One region of the Bradyrhizobium sp. SHOUNA76 genome, then DNA from elsewhere that is predicted to be linked to it. Evidence: predicted binding sites of a transcription regulator. Region 1 holds the regulator's gene; the other holds the start of a gene.

The links. The regulator PhoB, encoded in region 1, activates phosphate uptake and scavenging genes when phosphate is short. The targets are predictions, from matches to a motif close to TGTCATNNANCTGTCAT.
Region 2: the regulator PhoB is predicted to act here: its motif matches at 1,153-1,169, upstream of phnC (phosphonate ABC transporter ATP-binding protein).

The regions. Positions count from the first base shown of each region.
Region 1 covers NZ_JALBHA010000277.1:1,020-8,289, forward strand. The annotation lists gene pstS (phosphate ABC transporter substrate-binding protein PstS) at 88-1,101, shown strand; gene pstC (phosphate ABC transporter permease subunit PstC) at 1,261-2,250, shown strand; gene pstA (phosphate ABC transporter permease PstA) at 2,255-3,106, shown strand; gene pstB (phosphate ABC transporter ATP-binding protein PstB) at 3,103-3,924, shown strand; gene phoU (phosphate signaling complex protein PhoU) at 3,936-4,652, shown strand; gene phoB (phosphate regulon transcriptional regulator PhoB) at 4,676-5,383, shown strand; gene MOV74_RS24225 (GcrA family cell cycle regulator) at 5,668-6,180, opposite strand; partial or broken gene MOV74_RS24230 (aspartate aminotransferase family protein) at 6,638-7,270, shown strand, end outside.
Region 2 covers NZ_JALBHA010000423.1:394-5,513, reverse strand. The annotation lists partial or broken gene MOV74_RS29600 (alpha-D-ribose 1-methylphosphonate 5-triphosphate diphosphatase) at 1-414, opposite strand, end outside; gene MOV74_RS29595 (chloramphenicol acetyltransferase) at 411-1,094, opposite strand; gene phnC (phosphonate ABC transporter ATP-binding protein) at 1,269-2,078, shown strand; gene phnD (phosphonate ABC transporter substrate-binding protein) at 2,142-3,077, shown strand; gene phnE (phosphonate ABC transporter, permease protein PhnE) at 3,151-4,035, shown strand; gene phnE (phosphonate ABC transporter, permease protein PhnE) at 4,032-4,880, shown strand; partial or broken gene phnF (phosphonate metabolism transcriptional regulator PhnF) at 5,009-5,120, opposite strand, start outside.

The sequences.
Region 1 (7,270 bases):
AAAGCACAGCCGACCGCTCCTAAACGGGCGGCGTGGGGAGCGCGATCGGGCGCTGATGGCGCTTCGCTCCCCTGTATGGAGACCAGCATGAATTTCCTCAAAACGATCGTCGCTGCCGGCGTGGTCGCCGCGTCGGCGACGGCGGCCTTTGCTGCCGACATCACCGGTGCAGGCGCGACGTTCCCGTTCCCGATCTATTCGAAGTGGGCTGACGCCTACAAGAAGGAGACCGGCAACGGTCTGAACTACCAGTCGATCGGCTCCGGCGGCGGCATCAAGCAGATCCAGGCCAAGACCGTGACCTTCGGCGCCAGCGATGCGCCGCTCAAGGCCGAGCAGCTCGAGAAGGACGGCCTCGTCCAGTGGCCGATGGTGATGGGCGCCATCGTTCCCGTCGTCAACCTCGAGGGCGTGAAGCCCGGCGAACTGGTGTTCGACGGCGAGACCCTGGCCAGCATCTATCTCGGCAAGATCACCAAGTGGGACGACGCCGCGATCAAGAAGCTCAATCCGAACGCGAAGCTGCCCTCGGAGGCGATCACCGTGGTCCGCCGCTCGGACGGTTCGGGCACCACCTTCAACTTCACCAACTACCTCTCCAAGGCCAGCGCGGACTGGAAGAGCAAGGTCGGTGAGGGCACTGCGGTCGAGTGGCCGGTCGGCGTCGGCGCCAAGGGCAACGAAGGCGTGTCGGGCAACATCAGCCAGACCAAGAACTCGATCGGCTACGTCGAGTACGCCTATGCCAAGCAGAACAAGCTGACCTACACCGGTCTCGTCAACAAGGCCGGCAAGCCGGTGCAGCCGACCGTCGAAGCGTTCCAGGCGGCCGCCTCCAACGCCGACTGGGCCAAGGCGCCCGGCTACTACGTCATCCTGACCGACCAGCCCGGCGAGAAGTCCTGGCCGATCACCGCGGCGACCTTCATCCTGATGCACAAGTCCGCCACCGACAAGGCGGCCTCGCAGGAAGCCATCAAGTTCTTCCGCTGGGCCTTCAAGAGCGGCGGCAAGGCGGCCGAGGAGCTCGACTACATCCCGATGCCGGACAGCGTCGTCCAGCTGATCGAGAAGACCTGGGCTGCCGAGATCAAGAGCTAAGAAACGGCTCTCGTGTCCCGGACGCGGCAGCGTGAAACGCTGCCCGCTGAGCCGGGCCCGCCAAGAACCAGGCCCCGGATCGGCGCAGCGTCGCATCCGGGGCACGCGACCAAGAACAAGCGTATATAAAAATGGGCACAGGGGATCGGCGTGGCAGAAATGGCCGTTCAGAGCGATATCATCGACGACGCCGGACCGTATGACCGCGCCAAGGCCTTGAGCGCGTTCAAGCTCGGCGACGTCACCTTCTACTGGATCACGCGGCTGTCCGCGATCTCGGTGCTGTTGATCCTCGGCGGCATCATCATCTCGCTGATCGTCGGTGCGTTCCCGGCGATCAGGGAATACGGCCTTTCCTTCCTGTGGACGCAGCGCTGGGCGCCGTCGGCCGATCCGCCCGTGCTCGGCGCGCTCGGGCCGATGTACGGCACGCTCGTCACCTCCTTCATCGCGATGCTGATCGCCATTCCCGTCGGTCTCGGCATTGCGATCTTCCTCACCGAGCTCTGCCCGCAATGGCTGCGCCGCCCGATCGGCATGGCGATCGAGCTGCTCGCCGGCATTCCCTCGATCATCTACGGCATGTGGGGCTTCTTCGTGCTGGGCCCGTTCCTGGCCAACACCTTCCAGCCCTTCATGATCAGGATTTTCGACGGCGTCCCCGTGCTGGGCGCGATCTTCGCAGGTCCCCCGTCCTATCTCAGCACGTTCAATGCCGCGCTGATCCTTGCCATCATGGTGCTGCCCTTCATCACCTCAATCTCGGTCGACGTGTTCAAGACGGTGCCGCCGGTGCTGAAGGAGGCCGCCTACGGCGTCGGCTGCACCACCTGGGAAGTCGTGCGCAGCGTGGTGATCCCCTACACCCGGGTCGGCATCATCGGCGGCGTCATGCTGGCGCTGGGCCGCGCGCTCGGCGAGACCATGGCGGTGACCTTCATCATCGGCAATTCGTTCCGCATCTCCTCCTCGATCTTCGCGCCAGGGACGACGATCTCGGCGGCGATCGCCTCCGAGTTCGCCGAGAGCGACGGCCTGCACCAGTCCGGCCTGATCCTGCTCGGCCTGTTGCTGTTCGTGCTGACGTTCTTCGTGCTGGCCGCCGCGCGGCTGATGCTGATGCGGTTGGACAAGAAGGCGGGGAACTAACGTCATGGCTCTCAATCCGATCTATTCGCGCCGCCGCCGCAAGGACTTCGTCATCCGTGGGCTCTGCATCGCCGCGGCCGCCTTCGGCGTCACCTGGCTCGCGCTGATCCTGGCCACGCTGCTCTACAACGGCCTCGCTGGTCTGAATCTCCAGGTCTTCACCGCCGACACGCCGCCGCCCGGCTCGACCGAGGGCGGCCTGCGCAACGCCATCGTCGGCTCGATCATCATGACCGTCCTCGGCGTCGGCATCGGCGCGCCGCTCGGCCTGTTCGCCGGCACCTATCTCGCCGAGTACGGCCGCAACGACAAGCTGACCTCGGTGATCCGCTTCATCAACGACATCCTGCTCTCGGCGCCCTCGATCATCATCGGCCTGTTCATCTATGGCGCGGTGGTGGTACCGATGCGCGGCTTCTCGGCGATCGCAGGCGCGCTGGCTCTCGCGGTCATCGTCATCCCGGTGGTGGTGCGCACCACGGAGGACATGCTGCTGCTGGTGCCGAATCCGCTGCGGGAAGCCGCCAGCGCATTGGGCCTTCCGCGTTCGCTGGTGATCAAGCGCATCGCCTATCGCGCGGCGCGCTCGGGCCTCATCACCGGCGTGCTGCTCGCCACCGCCCGCGTCGCCGGCGAAACCGCGCCGCTGCTGTTCACAGCGCTGTCGAACCAGTTCTTCAGCCTCGGCCTGGACAAGACGATGGCCAACCTGCCGGTCACCATCAACAATTTCGTCCAGAGCCCCTACGCCTATTGGAAGCAGCTCGCCTGGAGCGGCGCGCTGCTGATCACCCTGACCGTGCTTGCCCTGAACATTGGCGCGCGCATCATCGGCGCCGAGAGGACTGCAAAATGAGCGAAATGTCTGTTTCCGTGAGCGCGCCGACCGTTCATCCCGGCTCGCAGCCGCTGCCCGAGGCACCGGCCAAGGTCACCGCGCGCAACCTCAACTTCTATTACGGCGAGCACCACGCGCTGAAGAACATCAACCTGACGCTCGGCGCCAACCGCGTCACGGCCTTCATCGGCCCGTCCGGTTGCGGCAAGTCGACCCTGCTGCGCATCTTCAACCGGATGTATGATCTTTATCCGGGCCAGCGCGCCACCGGCCAGCTGATGCTCGACCAGACCAACATCCTCGACCCCAGGCTCGACCTCAATCTGCTGCGCGCCCGGGTCGGCATGGTGTTCCAGAAGCCGACGCCGTTCCCGATGACGATCTACGAGAACATCGCGTTCGGCATCCGCCTCTACGAGAAGATCTCGAGGTCCGAGATGGATGACCGCGTCGAGAAGGCGCTGCGCGGCGGCGCGCTCTGGAACGAGGTCAAGGACAAGCTCAACGCCTCCGGCCTGTCGCTCTCCGGCGGTCAGCAGCAGCGCCTCTGCATCGCGCGCACCGTCGCGGTGCGGCCCGAGGTGATCCTGTTCGACGAGCCCTGCTCGGCACTCGATCCGATCTCGACCGCCAAGGTCGAGGAGCTGATCCAGGAACTGTCCGAGAACTACACGATCGCGATCGTCACCCACAACATGCAGCAGGCGGCGCGCGTCTCCGACAAGACCGCCTTCATGTATCTCGGCGAGCTGATCGAGTTCGACGACACCAGCAAGATCTTCACGTCGCCGACCGACCGGCGCACGCAGGATTACATCACCGGCCGGTTCGGCTGAGGAGACGGAACATGGGTACTGAACATACCGCCAAGGCTTTCGACACCGACCTCCAGGAGCTCACCCGCCTGGTCGCCGAGATGGGCGGCATCGCCGAGCGCATGATCGTCGAATCCGTCGACGCGCTGATCCGCCGCGACGTCGCGCTCGGCCAGCGCGTCGTCACCATCGACGCCGAGCTCGACGCGCTGCAGAAACGCATCGAGGAACGCGCCGTGCTCACCATCGCCCGCCGCCAGCCGATGGCGGTCGATCTGCGCGAGATCGTCGGCGCCATGCGCGTTGCGACCGACCTCGAGCGGATCGGCGACCTCGCCAAGAACATGGGCAAGCGGGTCGCCGCGCTGGAGACCGACTTCCATCCGCTGAAGCTGTTCCGCGGCCTGGAGCACATGACCGACCTCGTGCAGCAGCAGGTCAAGTCGGTGCTGGACGCCTATGCCGCGCACGATCTGCCGGCGGCGATGGCGGTGTGGAAGGGCGACGAGGAAGTCGACGCGATCTGCACCTCGCTGTTCCGCGAGCTCCTCACCTACATGATGGAGGATCCGCGCAACATCTCGTTCTGCATCCATCTGATGTTCTGCGCCAAGAACATCGAGCGGATCGGCGACCACGCCACCAACATCGCCGAGACCGTGTTCTACATGATCGAGGGCCAGGCGATCACCGACAAGCGGCCGAAGGGCGACATGACCACCTTCGCCACGACGATCCCGAATAGCTGAAGACCTCAAGGAGCGACGACACCATGGGCGCACGCATTATGGTGGTTGAGGACGAGGAAGCTCTCACCGAGCTTCTTCGCTACAACCTCGAAGGCGACGGCTATGACGTCGAGACGGTCATGCGCGGCGACGACGCCGACACCCGCCTCAAGGAGCACATTCCCGACCTGATCGTGCTCGACTGGATGCTGCCCGGCCTGTCAGGCATCGAGCTGTGCCGCCGCCTGCGCACCCGTCCCGAGACCAAGCAGCTGCCGATCATCATGCTCACCGCGCGCGGCGAGGAGAGCGAGCGTGTACGTGGTCTTGCGACCGGCGCCGACGACTACATCGTCAAGCCGTTCTCGGTGCCGGAGCTCTTGGCGCGCGTGAAGGGGCTGCTCAGGCGCGCCAGCCCCGAGCGGCTCGCCACCGTGCTCGCCTATGGCGACATCGAGCTCGATCGCGACAAGCGTCGCGTCGCGCGCTCGGGCCGGCCGATCGATCTCGGCCCCACCGAATATCGGCTGCTGGAGTTCTTCCTGGAGCATCCCGGCCGCGTGTTCTCGCGCGAGCAGCTGCTCGACAGCGTCTGGGGCCGCGACATCTACATCGACGAGCGCACCGTCGACGTCCATATCGGCCGCCTGCGCAAGCTGCTCAATCTCGGCCGCGAGCAGGACCCGATCCGCACCGTCCGCGGCGCGGGTTATGCGCTGGACGATCGCTTCGCGAAGGCTGAGCAGACGTAAGGTTTGCGGGCTGGTGTTTGGCGAGCTGCGGCGACACACTCAGTGTCTTCCCGGGGCGCGCGCAGCGCGAGCCCGGGACCTCCGCGCAAGCGCTTGCGCTCGTCGCGATAACCACAGGACGTGGTTTGGCGAAGACTCGGAGTGACCATCTCGCGCAACAATTGCGCCCTGTGGTTATGGATCCCCGCGCCCCGTGCGAAATTGCGCACTAGGCGGGGATGACATCGAGTAATTGGAGCCGTCATCACGTGACAGCGCCGTCCTTAGTCAACTAATTCGCTAACTCACCGCGGGCCCGGCTTGGCCGGTGCACGACGACGGTCCGCTGCGGGCTGATACGCCACGCGCGAGTGCTGGGCGCAATAGGGCAGGCCGGAGAGCGCCTTGCCGCCGCAGAAGAAGAAATCCGGGCTCGAGGGATCGCCGACCGGCCAGTGGCAGGTCGCCTCGTTCAGCTCCAGCAGCGACAACCTCTGGCTCATCGGCACCACGTTGTCGTAGGTGACCGGTTCTGCCTCCACCTCGACCTCGAAGGCCTGCGCCAGCGCGGTGTTGCCGCGCGCAATGGGGCGGGTCACCCGCATCATGTGCTGCGCGGGACGCGCCTTGCGCGGCCGGGGCGCTGCCGATGAAGGGCTCTTGGCGCGGCCGGACAGACCGAGCCTGTGCACTTTGCCGATCACGGCATTGCGGGTCACATTGCCGAGCTCTGCTGCGATCTGGCTGGCCGAAAGTCCGGCCTCCCAGAGCTTTTTCAGCTGCTCGACGCGATCATCGGACCAGGTCAAAACCGTCATTGCACCCTTTCCCTCGCTGCCGGCCAGCCATCCTGGGGCCTTGCAGCGAATGCCTAAGCCTTCAAAAACCCGTGCCGTCAGAATCCCTTAAGGCTCGCCGGGCGCGTGACTGACGCCCGAACGTTTACGCCGGTACAAGAGGACTCTTGGGATCAGAACCGCTGCACGAGATGTCGTATCTGACAATCCAAACGCTACAATATGGCGTGACTCCCGCGCAAGAGTCCGCCGACTCGCTTCCACATGTTCCGTGGTGAAAACCCGCAAAATCGGCACCGCAAGACTACGGATTCAGCGTTTCCCGAGGCTTTCCGGGCGGCATTGACACCCGTCTTGCCAAGCATAAGATAGTCCTGCGTGCCGCCCTTAAAAGGCGGCACGTTTCGTTTTCCGGGCCGGTCAATGGTGCGTTGCGCAATGCACGCGTCACACCGTCCGCAACATTCAAGTGATCGTCATGACTAACAGCGCAGCGCCGCATTTGCTCCCCGTTTTCGCCAGGGCCGACCTCGGTTTCGAACGCGGCGAAGGCTGCTGGCTGATCGCGACCAATGGCGATCGCTATCTCGATTTCACCTCGGGCGTCGCTGTGAATGCGCTCGGCCATTGCCACCCGCATCTGATCAAGGCGCTGCAGGAGCAGGCGACCAGGCTCTGGCACATGTCGAACCTGTTTCAGAGCCCGGACGGCGAGAAGCTCGCCGTGCGCCTGTGCAATGAGAGCTTCGCGGACTTCGTGTTCTTCTGCAATTCCGGCGCCGAAGCGCTGGAGGGTGTGATCAAGCTGGTCCGCCATCATCACTTCTCCAAGGGGCATCCCGAGCGCTACCGCATCATCACCTTCGAAGGCGCCTTCCATGGCCGCACCCTGGCAACGCTCGCCGCGACCGGCTCTGCAAAATATCTCGAAGGTTTCGGCCCGCCGATGGACGGTTTCGACCAGGTCCCGCATGGCGACCTCGAAGCCGTGAAGAAGGCGATCGGCCCCGACACCGCCGGCATCCTGATCGAGCCGATCCAGGGCGAGGGCGGCGTGCGCTCGGCGACGCCTTCTTTCCTCAAGGCGTTGCGCCAGCTTTGCGACGACAAG
Region 2 (5,120 bases), on a different contig from region 1:
CTCGTGCCGCAGATGGAAGCGGGTGTCGGCGGCGAATTGCGGACGCTGCCGCTCGATCGCCTCCATCAGCCCGCGCGCGTTGTCGGCGCTGCGCAGGCCCGGCTCCCACGAACAGGTCGTGGCGTGAAACACGGTGGTGATGCCGTTGCTGATCGCCTGGCGGTCGCTGTCGGCGAGCGCGACGTCGATCGGAAAGTCGACGCCGGCGCGCGGCATCATCTGCCGCTCGAAGGCATCGCCATGGAGATCGACGATGCCGGGCAGCACCAGCAGGTTGCGCGCATCGATCGCCAGCCGCGCCCGGCCGCGAGAGGCGTCCATCGCGGCGATGTCCTGTCCGGACACCGCCAATGACGTTTCGACGAGCTCGGCGCCGATCAGGGTCCGGCCGCCTTCAAGGAAAATGTCTGTCACGCGACCGCGCTTCGTTTGCTGGCAAGGGAACTGGCATGAGAATTGGTGAGAGATCTCGCCCGTGCTTCGTATGTCGCAAGGAAATCTTCAATCCCAAGCTTGCGGAAATCGGGCAGGGCTTCACGCAACTTGTCGTGATCCCAGTCCCACCAGGCCAGCCGCGCAAGCCGTCCGGCGATTTCTTCCGAGAACCGCCGCCGCACGATGCGGGCCGGATTGCCGGCGACGATGGTGTAGGCCGGCACGTCCTTGGTGACGATGGCGCCGGCCGCGATCACCGCGCCGGTGCCGATGTTGCGGCCCGGCAGCACGATCGCGCCGTGGCCGATCCAGACGTCGTGGCCGATATGGACGTGATGCTGGCGCCGCCAGTCGAAGAACTCGGCATCGTCGCTCTCGCCTTCGAAATAGGCGCTGGAGCGATAGGTGAAATGCGCCTGCGTCGCGCGATGCATCGGATGGTTGCCGGGATTGATCCGCGTCATCGCCGCGATCGAGCAGAACTTTCCGATGGTGGTGTAGGTGATCTGGGCGTCATTAACGACGTAGGAGTAGTCGCCCATCGCCACGTCATGCAGGATCGTGCGCGCGCCGACCTCGGTATAGGCGCCGAGCCTGGTCTCGTGCAGCTTGGCCGAGGGATCGATGGTCGGCTGGACCGAAAGAGCTTTGGCGGCCATGTTGCATCCGGAGTTAAGAGGACGGACATTCCTCTTCGAGCGGCTTGATGACGACATCATGACACCGCGATGACAGGGGATGAGCTGTGTAGGATCGCCGCACTGCGACGCCCGTGTCACACAAGTGTTAAGCGTCGGCGTTAGCGGTGGGCTCCAGCTAATCTGGAGCCCTGCATGCTGGTGGTGGATGGTCTGACGTGTCGCTTCGGCGCAAAAGCCGCGGTGGACGACGCCTCGTTTCAAGTTTCCCCCGGCGGGTTCGTCGGTGTGATCGGACGGTCCGGCGCCGGCAAGTCGACGCTGCTGCGGAGCATCAACCGCCTGGTGACGCCGACTGATGGGCGCATCCTGTTCGACGGCATCGACGTCACCGCACTGCGTGGCAAGGAGTTGCGGCAGTGGCGGGCGCGTTCGGCGATGATCTTCCAGCAGTTCAACCTGGTCGGCCGGCTCGATGTCCTCACCAACGTCCTGATGGGACGGCTTGCGACGATGCCGGCCTGGCGCTCGCTGTCGCAAGTGTGGCCGGAGCAGGACAAGGCGCTGGCGATGTCCGCACTCGAACAGTTCGACATCGCATCGCTCGCCGCCCAGCGCGCCGACCAGCTCTCCGGCGGCCAGCAGCAGCGCGTGGCGATCGCGCGTGCGCTGGTGCAGCAGCCCGACATCATCCTTGCCGACGAGCCGATCGCATCGCTCGATCCGCGCAACACCAAGATCGTGATGGATGCGTTGCTGCGCATCAACAAGCATTTCGGCATCACCGTGCTCTGCAACCTTCATTCGCTCGATCTGGCGCGCAGTTATTGCGATCGCCTGATCGGCATGGCGCAGGGGCGCGTGGTGTTCGACGGGGCACCGTCCGCGCTGACCGACCACGTCGCGCGCGAGCTCTATGATCTCGAAGCCGCCGAGGTCATGGGCGGCATGCCTGTCCCGGCGCCCGCGGGTGTCCCCGCGCTCGGAACGGCCGCAGCCGCCTGAGCGACGTCTGTTTCTTGTGCAAGTCTTTGCGTCAACCGACCCCCAACCGATGAAGAGGGTATCATGATCACTCGCAGATTAGTCCTTGCCGGCGCCGCCGCGCTCGCGTTCACGGCTTCCGCCTCCGCCGACGACTGGAAGGCCAAATATCCTGAGTTGACCTTTGCGGTCGTCCCGGCCGAGAACGCCTCCGGCGTCACCGAGCGCTGGGCGCCGTTCGTGAGCTATCTCTCGAAGGAACTGGGCGTGAAGGTCACGCTGCGCATCGCCAATGACTACGCCGCTGTCATCGAAGGCCAGCGCGCCGGCAACATCCACATCGCCAGCTACGGCTCGGCCTCGTTCGCCCGCGCCCGCCTGACCGGCGTCAAGACCGACGCCTTCGCCAACGACATCAACGCCGACGGCTCGACCGGCTATTATTCGGTATTCTTCGTCAAGGCGAGCAGCGCCTACAAGAAGATCGATGACCTCAAGGGCAAGAATCTCGGCTTGGTCGATCCGAACTCGACCTCCGGCAACAACGTGCCGCGCTTCGAGCTGGACAAGATGGGCATCCATGATGCCGACACCTATTTCGGCAAGGTCGTCTTCACCGGCAGCCACGAGAACGCGATGCTGGCGCTGTCGCAGGGCACGGTCGACGTCGCCGCCAACCAGTGGACCAGCGACGACGATTCCACGCTGGCGCAGATGCTGACCAAGGGCATGCTGAAGAATGCCGACGGCTCGGCGATGAAGAAGGACGATTTCCGCATCATCCACAAGTCGGCGCCGATCATCAACGGGCCCTATGCCTACAATGCGGAGCTGCCGGAAGACGCCAAGGCCGCCATCGCGAAAGCGTTCTTCGACGCGCCGGCCAAGGACAAGGCCGCGTTCGATCGTCTCTCCGACGGCCAGAAGAAGGGCTTTCATCCCGCCACCACCAAGGATTGGGATGGCACGATCGAGCTGATCAAGTTCGTCGACGCGCTGCGTAAAAAGAAGGCGTCCTGACTATCGGGACGATGCCACTGGAGCCGGGTCGATCGACCCGGCTCTTTCTTTGACCGGACTTAATCTCAGGCCGATGACGACAGGGGTTTCGATCCTTCCCGAGCAGCAGCTCGCCGTGCTCAACGCCGCCTATCGCCGGGCGGTCGGGCGCAGGCGGCTCCGCCTGCTGTCGGGGATCGTGATCTTCGCCGCGGCGTTGCTGCTCGCCGCGATCGGCGCCGAAGTGAATTTGCGCACGCTCTTCACTTATTTCGGCAACTTCATCAGCTATTTTGACCGCATCCTCACGCTCGACAACGGCCAACGCGTCTGGACCGATGTCGGCGAGTGGCTGTGGGGCTGGCGCAAATGGCTGAAGATGCTGGGCGAGACCCTGCTCATCAGCTATGTCGGCACGCTGATCGGCGCGACCTTGGCATTCTGCCTCAACTTCTTCGCGGCCGAAAACACCTCGCCCGCACCTTGGTTGCGCTTCATCGTGCGGCGCCTGCTCGAATTCGCCCGCACCGTTCCGGGCATCGTCTTCGCGCTGATCTTCGTGATCGCCTTTGGTTTGGGACCCATGGCGGGCGTGCTCGCGATTGCGATCCACTCTACCGGCGCGCTCGGAAAGCTGTTCTCGGAGATCGTCGAGAACGCCGACATGAAGCCGGTCGAGGGCATCCGCTCGACCGGCGCGAGCTGGCTGTCCTGCATGCGCTTCGCCGTGGTGCCGCAGGTGACCGCGGGCTATGCCAGCTACGCGCTGCTGCGCTTCGAGATCAACGTCCGCGAAGCCTCCGTGATGGGCTTCGTCGGCGCCGGCGGCATCGGCCAGGAGCTCGTCGTCGCCATCCGCAAGTTCTATTATTCGGACGTCAGCGCGATCCTGCTCACCATCATCATCACCGTCTTCATCATCGACATCACCACCGGCTGGCTGCGCGGCCGCCTGTTCGGCGGGGAGGCGCGTACGTGACGGGGCCGCACGAGATCGATACGCGAGAGCTTCGCGCGCGCTACCCCGATGTATTCGACCGGCCCGCCTCGGCGCGTCTCGCCATGCCGGCGATGCTTGTCGCGGCGTTCGCGATCCTGGTTTATGGCCTCGTCGATCTCGATTTTTCGCCGTCGCGATTCATCGCAGGTCTCAGCCAGCTCGGCTGGATCAGCATGATGATGATCCCGCCCGATCCCGGCTCCTCGCTGTCGATCTACCTGAAGGCGCTCGGCGAGACTCTCTCGATCGCGCTGCTCGGCACGACGCTGGCTGCCGTGTTCGCACTTCCGGTCAGCCTGCTCGCCGCACGCAACGTGGTGCCGTCGAAGCTCCTGCGCTTTCCGGTTCGCCGCGTCCTGGATTCGATCCGCGGCGTCGACACGCTGATCTGGGCGCTGGTGTGGATCAACGTCGTCGGGCTGGGCCCGTTCGCCGGCGTGCTCGCCATCGCGGTGTCGGATTTCGGCGCCTTTGGAAAACTGTTCTCGGAGGCGATCGAGGGCGCCGACCAGAAGCAGGTCGAAGGCATCCGCGCCTCCGGCGGCAGCCCACTGCACGAGATCCGCTTTGGCCTGTTGCCGCAGGTCCTGCCCGTGATCGCGGGCCAGGTGCTCTATTTCATCGAATCCAACACGCGCTCGGCCACCATCATCGGCATCGTCGGCGCCGGCGGCATCGGCCTCCAGCTTGCCGAGCAGATCCGCGTGCTGGAATGGCAGAAGGTGTCGTTCCTGATCCTGATGATCCTGGTCGCAGTCGCCGCGATCGATTTTATCTCCGGCAAGCTGCGCTTTGCGATTATTGGGCGGCGCGCTGTGGCCTAAGTGACGGTGTCGTAGGGTGGGCAAAGGCGCGTTAGCGCCGTGCCCACGAATTTTCGCCGACATGATCAAAGTGGTGGGCACGCTACGATTTGCCCACCCCACTCGTCCCGTTTCTTGGAAAGAGCGCCCTACGACTCCACCAGAAACTCCACCCGCTCGGCGGCAAACCGCGAATGCTTGGTCATCAGCGGCTTGCCCTCCAGATCGTGGTCGGTGGCATCGACCACCAGGATCGGCCGT